DNA from 2 places in the Streptomyces sp. NPDC014889 genome. Region 2 is predicted to be linked to the other one. Evidence: riboswitches for the same ligand, from Rfam matches in the RefSeq annotation. Region 2 holds a riboswitch; the other holds the start of a gene.
What was found. A riboswitch is a leader RNA that binds a small molecule or an ion and turns the genes downstream of it on or off. The one in region 2 is predicted to bind cobalamin.
Positions count from the first base shown of each region.

Region 1: it holds a riboswitch for cobalamin, as region 2 does, so the genes downstream of both, ACF09J_RS10685 (ribonucleoside-diphosphate reductase subunit alpha) here and ACF09J_RS18815 (CbtB-domain containing protein) in region 2, are expected to answer to the same signal.

Region 1 covers NZ_JBIBWH010000004.1:407,387-411,561, forward strand. The annotation lists gene ACF09J_RS10680 (ribonucleotide-diphosphate reductase subunit beta) at 1-317, opposite strand, end outside; gene ACF09J_RS10685 (ribonucleoside-diphosphate reductase subunit alpha) at 317-2,683, opposite strand; cobalamin riboswitch at 2,806-2,960, opposite strand; gene ACF09J_RS10690 (GNAT family N-acetyltransferase) at 3,006-3,512, opposite strand; gene mctP (monocarboxylate uptake permease MctP) at 3,585-4,175, opposite strand, start outside.
Region 2 covers NZ_JBIBWH010000008.1:423,769-427,943, reverse strand. The annotation lists gene ACF09J_RS18835 (DUF397 domain-containing protein) at 1-72, opposite strand, end outside; gene ACF09J_RS18830 (DUF5753 domain-containing protein) at 69-722, opposite strand; gene ACF09J_RS18825 (ATP-binding protein) at 721-1,134, shown strand; gene ACF09J_RS18820 (aminotransferase class V-fold PLP-dependent enzyme) at 1,176-2,288, opposite strand; cobalamin riboswitch at 2,484-2,624, shown strand; gene ACF09J_RS18815 (CbtB-domain containing protein) at 2,661-2,876, shown strand; gene ACF09J_RS18810 (CbtA family protein) at 2,898-3,659, shown strand; gene ACF09J_RS18805 (histidine phosphatase family protein) at 3,720-4,175, opposite strand, start outside.

The DNA.
Region 1 (4,175 bases), on a different contig from region 2:
ACGGCCTCCTCGAAGAGCTGGCGGGACAGGTACAGCCGCGCCTCGGGGGAGTTGATGTGCTTGTACAGCGTGAGCACCAGGTTGTTCGCCACGATCGAGTCACCGGTGGCGAAGAAGGCCACCAGCCGTCCGATCAGGTGCTGCTCGGCCGGGCTCAGCCTGGCCAGGTCGGCGACGTCCGAGTGGAGGTCGACCTCCTCCACGGTCCAGGTGTTCTTGATGGCGTCCCGGTAGCGCTCGTAGAAGTCCGGGTAGCGCATCGGACGGAGCGTCAGCTCGAAGCCGGGGTCGAGCAGGTTCTTGGTCTCGCTGGTCATTACTGGCAGGCCTCGCAGGACTCGGGGTTCTCAAGGGAGCAGGCGATCGCGTCGGCGTCCGGCGCCGCCTGCTGGAGGGGGACGGCGGCGGGAGCCTGGGCCCGGGCCGCGCGCGCGATCCGGGTCGCCGGGCGGGAGCGCAGGTAGTACGTCGTCTTCAGGCCCTGCTTCCAGGCGTAGGCGTACATCGAGGAGAGCTTGCCGATGGTCGGCGTCTCCAGGAACAGGTTCAGGGACTGGGACTGGTCCAGGAACGCGGTGCGGGCCGCGGCCATGTCGATCAGGCCGCGCTGCGGGATCTCCCACGCCGTGCGGTAGAGCGTGCGCACGTCCTCGGGGATCCAGGCGAAGTCCTGCACCGAGCCGTTGGCCTCGCGCAGCGCCTCGCGGGTGCGGGCGTCCCAGACGCCGAGCGCCTTCAGATCGTCCACCAGGTACGAGTTGACCTGGAGGAACTCCCCGGAGAGCGTCTCACGCTTGAAGAGGTTGGAGACCTGCGGCTCGATGCACTCGTACACGCCCGCGATGGAGGCGATGGTGGCGGTCGGGGCGATCGCGAGCAGCAGCGAGTTGCGCATGCCGACGGCGGCGATCCGCTCGCGCAGGGCCGCCCAGCGCTCCGGCCAGGTCAGCTCGACGTCGTAGTGGTCGGGGTGCAGCACGCCCCGGGCCGTGCGGGTCTTCTCCCACGCGGGCAGCGGGCCGCTGCGCTCGGCGAGGTCGGTGGACGCCTCGTACGCGGCGAGCATGATCCGCTCGGCGATCCGGGTGGACAGGGCCTTCGCCTGAGGGGAGTCGAAGGGCAGTCGCAGCTTGAAGAACACGTCCTGCAGGCCCATGGCGCCCAGGCCCACCGGCCGCCAGCGGGCGTTGGAGCGGCCCGCCTGCTCGGTCGGGTAGAAGTTGATGTCGACCACGCGGTCGAGGAAGGTGACGGCGGTGCGGACGGCCTCGTCCAGCCGCTCCCAGTCGATGTCCCCGCCGGCCACGAACGCGCCGAGGTTGACCGACCCCAGGTTGCACACCGCCGTCTCGCCGTCGTCGGTGACCTCCAGGATCTCCGTGCAGAGGTTGGAGGAGTGGACCACATGGCCCGCTTCCGCGGTCTGGTTGGCGGTGCGGTTGGCGGCGTCCTTGAAGGTCATCCAGCCGTTGCCGGTCTGCGCGAGCGTGCGCATCATGCGGCCGTACAGGTCACGGGCCGGCATGGTCTTGCGCGCCAGGCCCCGCGCCTCCGCGGCCCGGTACGCGGCGTCGAACTCCTCGCCCCACAGGTCGGTCAGCTCCGGCACGTCCGCGGGGGAGAACAGCGACCACTGCCCGTCCGCGTTCACCCGGCGCATGAACTCGTCCGGTACCCAGTGCGCGAGGTTGAGGTTGTGCGTCCGGCGGGCGTCCTCGCCGGTGTTGTCGCGCAGCTCCAGGAACTCCTCGATGTCCGAGTGCCAGGTCTCCAGGTAGACCGCGGCGGCGCCCTTGCGCCGGCCGCCCTGGTTCACGGCGGCCACCGAGGCGTCCAGGGTCTTCAGGAACGGCACGATGCCGTTGGAGTGCCCGTTGGTGCCGCGGATCAGCGAACCGCGGGAGCGGATGCGGGAGTACGCGATGCCGATGCCGCCGGCGTGCTTGGACAGACGGGCCACCTGGAGGTAGCGCTCGTAGATGGAGTCCAGCTCGTCCTTGGGGGAGTCGAGCAGGTAGCAGGACGACATCTGCGGGTGGCGCGTGCCGGAGTTGAACAGCGTGGGGGAGGAGGGCAGGTAGTCGAGCCGGCTCATCAGCCCGTAGAGCGCCTCGACCTCGTCGACGGACCGCGCGGTGTCGTCCTGCGCGAGACCGGCCGCGACCCGCAGCATGAAGTGCTGGGGCGTCTCGATCACCTTGCGGGTGATCGGGTGCCGCAGCAGGTACCGGCTGTGCAGGGTGCGCAGGCCGAAGTAGCCGAAGCGGTCGTCGGCGGCCCGGTCGATCAGCGCGTCCAGGCGGTCGGCGTGGGCGCGCACGAACTCAGCGGTCCGGTCGGCGATGAGGCCCTCGCGGTGGCCCACGGCGACCGAGTCGGTGAAGGAGGCGACGCCCTGGGAGGCGGCCTCGGCGCGGACGGCGAGGGTCAGCAGCCTGGCCGCCAGCCGGGAGTAGGCGGGGTCCTCCGAGATGAGCCCGGCGGCCGCCTCCGTGGCCAGCTCGCGCAACTCGGCCTCGTCGGCCCGCGCCGACCGGCCGCGCAGCGCGGCGGCGGCGACCCGGCCGGGGTCGGCGTCGGGGAGGTCGGCGGTCAGCTCGGTCAGGGTCCGCAGCAGTACGGCACCTGGCCCGTCGGTTTCCGTGGCGGTGACTGAAACCGGGTCGGCTGGCGCGATGGTCACGTGGAGCACTCCCTCGCTCGGCGCGGGGCCTCGCCGAGGGCAGGGGGCGGCACACGAGCGCACGCGGCGCCGCGTCCACCGGCCCATTCCACGAGGCCCGGACGTCAGGGCACCCGGACCGGACGGCCGGGCGCACTGTCGGCAGGTCCTCGGACTGACGCTCGTGGCGGGCCATGGGGGCATACGCGCACGAGTACACCGTTGCGGGACAGTTCCGGATTCGCACCGGATTCCCCTGCGGCGACAGTGAGCACGAGCATACATCTTGTGCTGAGCGAGTCGGGCACCCCCATATGTTGTGCCGCGTCGACTCCGGAGCGTGTCAGAATGTCAACTCGTAGGTGAGCAGCGTGATGTCGTCCAGGTGGGGGAGGGGGTTCCAGTCCCGGCCCGGTGTGCGGACGAAGCCCAGACGCTCGTAGATGCGGTGGGCGGTGTGCATGGAGCTCTGGGTGGACAGCACCATGCGGACACAGCCCTCCACGGCCCGTGCCCGGTCCGCACAGGCCCGTACGAGGGCCTCGCCGACGCCTCTGCCGCGCGCCGCGTGCGCGACCGCCAGCATCCGTATCTCGGTCTCCCCAAGGCCGGCGAGGTCGGCCATGGGGCCGGCGCCGGCGACGAAGGTCACCCCGCCGAGCACCTCCCCGTCCGCCACCGCCACCAGAACCTCGGCCGCGGCCGCCCGCTTGGCCACGTCCCGCAGCTCGTCGAGATACCCGTCGCTCTCACCGAAGTCCAGGAGCCCGTCCTGGAGGTAGGCCTGGGCGGTGATCTCACCGAGGATGCCGTACTCGCCGGGTTCGACCGGCCGGATCAGGAAGTCCATGGAGCCGAGTGTGCCGCACGGGCACGGCAGCGGGCCGCCGGATTTCTCCGGCGGCCCGCAGGATGCCCGGTGCTACTGCGGGGCCGCCGCCGTGGCCGGCGGGAGCTCCGCCTCGACGCCCGGGTCGCCGGCGTCCGCCGTGTAGTCCTCAGGACGGGTCTCGTCCACGCCCTGGGGCGCGTTGACCGCCCGCAGCACGAACGTCAGGAGCACCGCGACGACGGCGTTGAGCACGAACGCCGTCATGCCGATGTAGCCGATCTCGCCGATGCCCGGGATCTCCTTCGCCGAGCCGCCGAAGTGCTTCTGCCCCGACGTCGGCGAGGCGACCCCGTAGGCCGCGACCGTGCCGTAGACCATGCCGACCGCCCAGCCCGCCAGCAGCGCCCAGCGGTGGAACCAGCGGGTGAACAGGCCGCCGACCAGGGCCGGGAAGGTCTGCAGGATCCAGATGCCGCCGAGCAGCTGGAAGTTGATGGCGACCGTCTTGTCCATGGTCAGGACGAAGACCAGCGCGCCCACCTTCACGAGCAGCGACACGATCTTGGAGACCCGGGTCTCCTCCTTCGGCGTCGCCTGCGGGCGGATGAAGTCCTTGTAGATGTTGCGGGTGAACAGGTTCGCGGCGGCGATCGACATGATGGCCGCCGGCACCAGCGCGCC
Region 2 (4,175 bases):
GACCTCTACGCAGTTGCCGCCTCCACCGCCGCTGTAGCTGCTCTTGAACCAAGCAAGTTCGGTGGTGCTCATAGCGCTCCTCGCATCTGCTTCAGCAGGCTCGCGGTGGCCTGATGGCTCAGTGCCTGTGAGCGCATCTTGCCATAGCGCTGAAGCATGGCGCTTGCGGCTTTTGTATCGGTGACGAGCATGCTGCAGTCGTGGGCTTCCACGTAGCCGACCCATCGGTTCTCGGCTGTTTCAGCGAGATAGAGAGGGCCTTCGAAGCCTGCGTGATCCTCCTGGACCAGGGGCATGACCTGGATCTCCACGTTGCGGAGGCAGCCCACATCAAGCAGGTTGTCGAGCAGCGCTCGAGTCACGTCGACACCGGCCAGGCAGCGTTCCAGCAGAGCCTGCTCGACGATGAAGCTGAACGCGCTGTTCGGCCGCTCCCTCAGGAGGCGCTGGCGTTCGAGCCGAGCCGTGACTTGTTGTTCGAACTGGTCCTCGGACAGCGGCGGCAGGCGCCGGTCGAAGAGGGCGCGAATGTACGGCTCGGGTTGCAACAAGCCCGGAATGACAGAGCACTCGTACGCATACAGCGAGATCGCCTCCTCCTCGACCCCCGCCCACTGCCGGAACCAGGAAGCAAGACCCGCCTTCCGCGTCAGGCTCCTCGCCGCGGCCTCCAGGACCCGTGCCGCCGACGGGCCGTCAACTGCCAGCACGCTGGCCCGCATGCCAGCCCTGAACCACGAATCCACCACTCCCACACGTACGTTCACGCAGCGTTTTGGTGCCCGCCTCGCCCGGCTGCTCGCCGCGCACCAGCTCACCGAGTGGGGACATCCTCGCGGGACCGAAGCGCATGACTCCGTCGTCCTCGTCGTCGCCGAACTCGCCGCGAACGCCGTTCTCCACAGCCGTGTCCCGGGACGGGACTTCGCCCTCACCCTGTTCTTCGAGGAGGGCCGGGACGCCGTCCGCATCGAGGTGACCGACACCCACCCTGCCCTGCCGGCGCGCATGGATCCCGGCCCGGAGCAGGGCGGGGGCCGTGGCCTGGTGCTCGTCGACGCGCTCGCCGTCGACTGGGGCGTACGGGACCGCGTCGGCCCCGGCAAGACGGTGTGGGCCGAGTGCGCGCTGTAAGGAGGGCTTACGGGTTCAACTTCAAGAGGTCGCCCGTGGGTTCAGTTTCCCAGGGACGACAGCGCGGCCCCGACTCGCTCCGCTGCCTCCGGTGGGGTCGAGGCGTGCGGGGAGAGCCTGAGCGAGTCGGTGCGGACGGTCGCGGCGACGCCTTCGGCGTGCAGGGCCTTGGCGACGAGGGCCGGATCGTGGTCCGGCATGGTGAAGGAGAGGATGCCGGCTCGTCGCGCCGGGTCGGCGGGGGAGAGGACGCGGCCGCCGTACGTCTCGACGGCGTCGGTGAGTTCGGCGATCCGTACGGCGATCGCGGCTTCGATCGTGGCGACGGTGTGCCGCTCGACGAGCTCCAGCGCGGAGGCGAACGCGGCGGCGGCCACCGGGCTCAGATTGGTGATCGACCAGCGTCGGGCGTCCGGGGCGGGCGGGTGCTCGGCTCCGTCGAAGAGGCCGGCGTCCTCGACGCCCGTCCAGCCGGTGAGGACCGGTTCCAGGGATTCCAGGGCGCGGTCGGACAGGGTGGCGAAGCCGGTCGACCATCCGGCGCGCAGCCATTTCTGGCCGCCCGCGACCACCACGTCGGCGGCGTCCCAGGGCAGGGAGGCGACGCCGAACGCCTGGATGGCGTCCACGATCAGCAGCCGTTCCGGTCCGATCGCCTCGCGCAGCGCCGCGAGGTCGGCACGGAACCCGGTGCGGAAGTCCACGGCGCTGACGGAGAGGGCCACGACGTCGTCGGTCAGCGCGGCGCGGACCAGGTCGGGGGTGACTCCGGAACCGGGCTCGGGGTCGAGCCAGCGCGGCGTGGCCCGGCCCAGGTCCGCGTTGCGGCGCCACGGGTAGTGGTTGGCGGGGAAGTCGGTGCGCGGGGCGAGGACCACGCCCTCCCTGATGCCGAGCGCGGCGTGGAACAGACCGGTGGACGCGTTCGGGAGCAGCACCGTGTGCCGAGCGTCGGTGCCGGCGAGGCGGGCGGCCGTGTCGCGGGCCGTCTCCTCCGCGCGCATCAGGGTGTCCACGGTGGTGTGGTCGGCGCGGGCGGACGCCTCCAGGGCACGGGCGGTGGCGGCGACGGCGTCCCGGGACGGCGGCCCGAAGCGTGCGAAGTCCAGGTACCCGGCGGGCGTGTCGAAATGGGCGGCGTACGACGTGAGCACGGGGCTCGTCCCTCCGGGTGGTGCGTGCGGATCGAGTGGCGCGGCGGGCGGTGGAGTGGAGTCCCGTGGTGCCTCGGAGCCCGCCCGCGCATCCTGCCACAGCGCTTCAGATGCTCCGGATGGTGAGGTGGTCCGTGAGCGGGTGGAAGCGGCTCGGTGGAGAAGATCATGTCCGAGGGCGCGGTCTTGGCCGGGCGGGCGGCACGCGATACCGTCTGTCCGATATCGACGACGGCGAGACGGAAGCCGGTGGGAATCCGGCACGGTCGCGCCACTGTATGCGAACGCTCCCGGGCGTTCGTGAGTCAGACCCGTGGCTGTCGTCCTGTGCACCACCGAGATGGGACGCGAACTCCCAGAGGAGGTTCTGCCATGGCGCAGACCGTCGCCCGGCCGACTGCCACCGCCGCACCCGCCCCGCTGCCGCTGAAGGCGATAGCTCCCTGGGCGGTCTTCTTCGGCGTTCTCATGCTGGTCCTGCTGTACTTCGTCGGCGCCGAGCAGGGCGCCACCTCCGTGTTCAGCGGCACGGACGTTCACGAGTGGGTGCACGACGCCCGCCACCTGCTCGGTTTCCCCTGCCACTGAGCCGAGGGACGCCGCACGCACATGAACTCCGCAACGGTAAGAAACCTCCTGGTGCGGGGCATGCTCGCCGGCCTCGCCGCCGGTGTGCTCGCCCTCGTCGTCGCCTACTTCCTCGGGGAGCCGTTCGTCGACAAGGCGATCGGCTTCGAGGAGGCGCACTCCCACACGCACTCCCACGACGACGTGGAAGTCGTCTCCCGTTCCCTCCAGTCCACCGCCGGTCTCGCCACCGGCGTCCTCGTCTACGGGGTCGCCTTCGGCGGCATCGCCGCGCTCGCCTTCTGCTTCGCTCTGGGCCGCGTGGGCCGCTTCTCCCCCCGGGCGACCGCGCTGCTGCTGTCCGGGTGCGCGCTGCTGGCCGTGTACGTCGTGCCGTTCCTGAAGTACCCGGCCAACCCGCCCGCGGTCGGTGACGAGGACACCATCGGCAAGCGGACGACCCTGTACTTCCTGATGATGCTGCTCAGCATCCTCCTCGCGATCGCCGCCACCATCCTGGGCAAGCGCCTCGCGCCCGCGCTGGGCACGTGGTACGCGACGGTGGCCGCGGTGGCCGCCTTCGCCGTGGTGATCGGGACGGCGTACGCCTTCCTGCCCGTCGTCAACGAGGTGCCGGGGGACTTCCCGGCCACCGTGCTGTGGCGGTTCCGGCTCTCCGCCCTGGCCATCCAGGCCGTCCTGTGGGGTGGTTTCGGGCTGGTCTTCGGCGAGTTGGCCGAGCGGCTGCTGAACCCCCGGCCCGAGACCGCCGCGTCCGGGCAGGCGGTGCCGACCGCGCACTGAACCCTTCAGCGTGAACGGCAGGGCCCCGCGGAGAAACTCCGGGGGCCCTGCCGCGTTCGGTCAGGGCGCGGCCAACGGCCGGCCGAGTCGCAGATTCCAGCGGCCGGCCCGTCCGCTGAGTTCCGTGGCCGTCAACGGCGGTACGTCCAGCCGCCAGAAGCCGGCCAGGGGCAGATCCAGTACATGGACGACCGCGGCCCGTACGACCTCCGGCTCGACGACCGCGAGCGTACGGCCGTCCGCGTCCCGCGCGGAGTCGAGCCGGCGTCCGACCCGCTCGCACAGGTCCCGCACCGACTCTCCCCCGTGCGGCGCGCAGTCCGGGTCGGCGAGCCAGCGGCCCACCGCCTCCGGCTCGCCGGCCATCAGTTCCTCCAGGTTCCGGCCGCGCCAGCGGCCCGCGTCCAGGCCCGCCAACTCGGCCGCCGCCACGCCGTCGAGGCCGAGAGCCGAGGCCGTCTCCCGGCAGCGCACGCTCGGGGACAGGAGCACCCGGGCGGCCGAGGGCAGCGACCC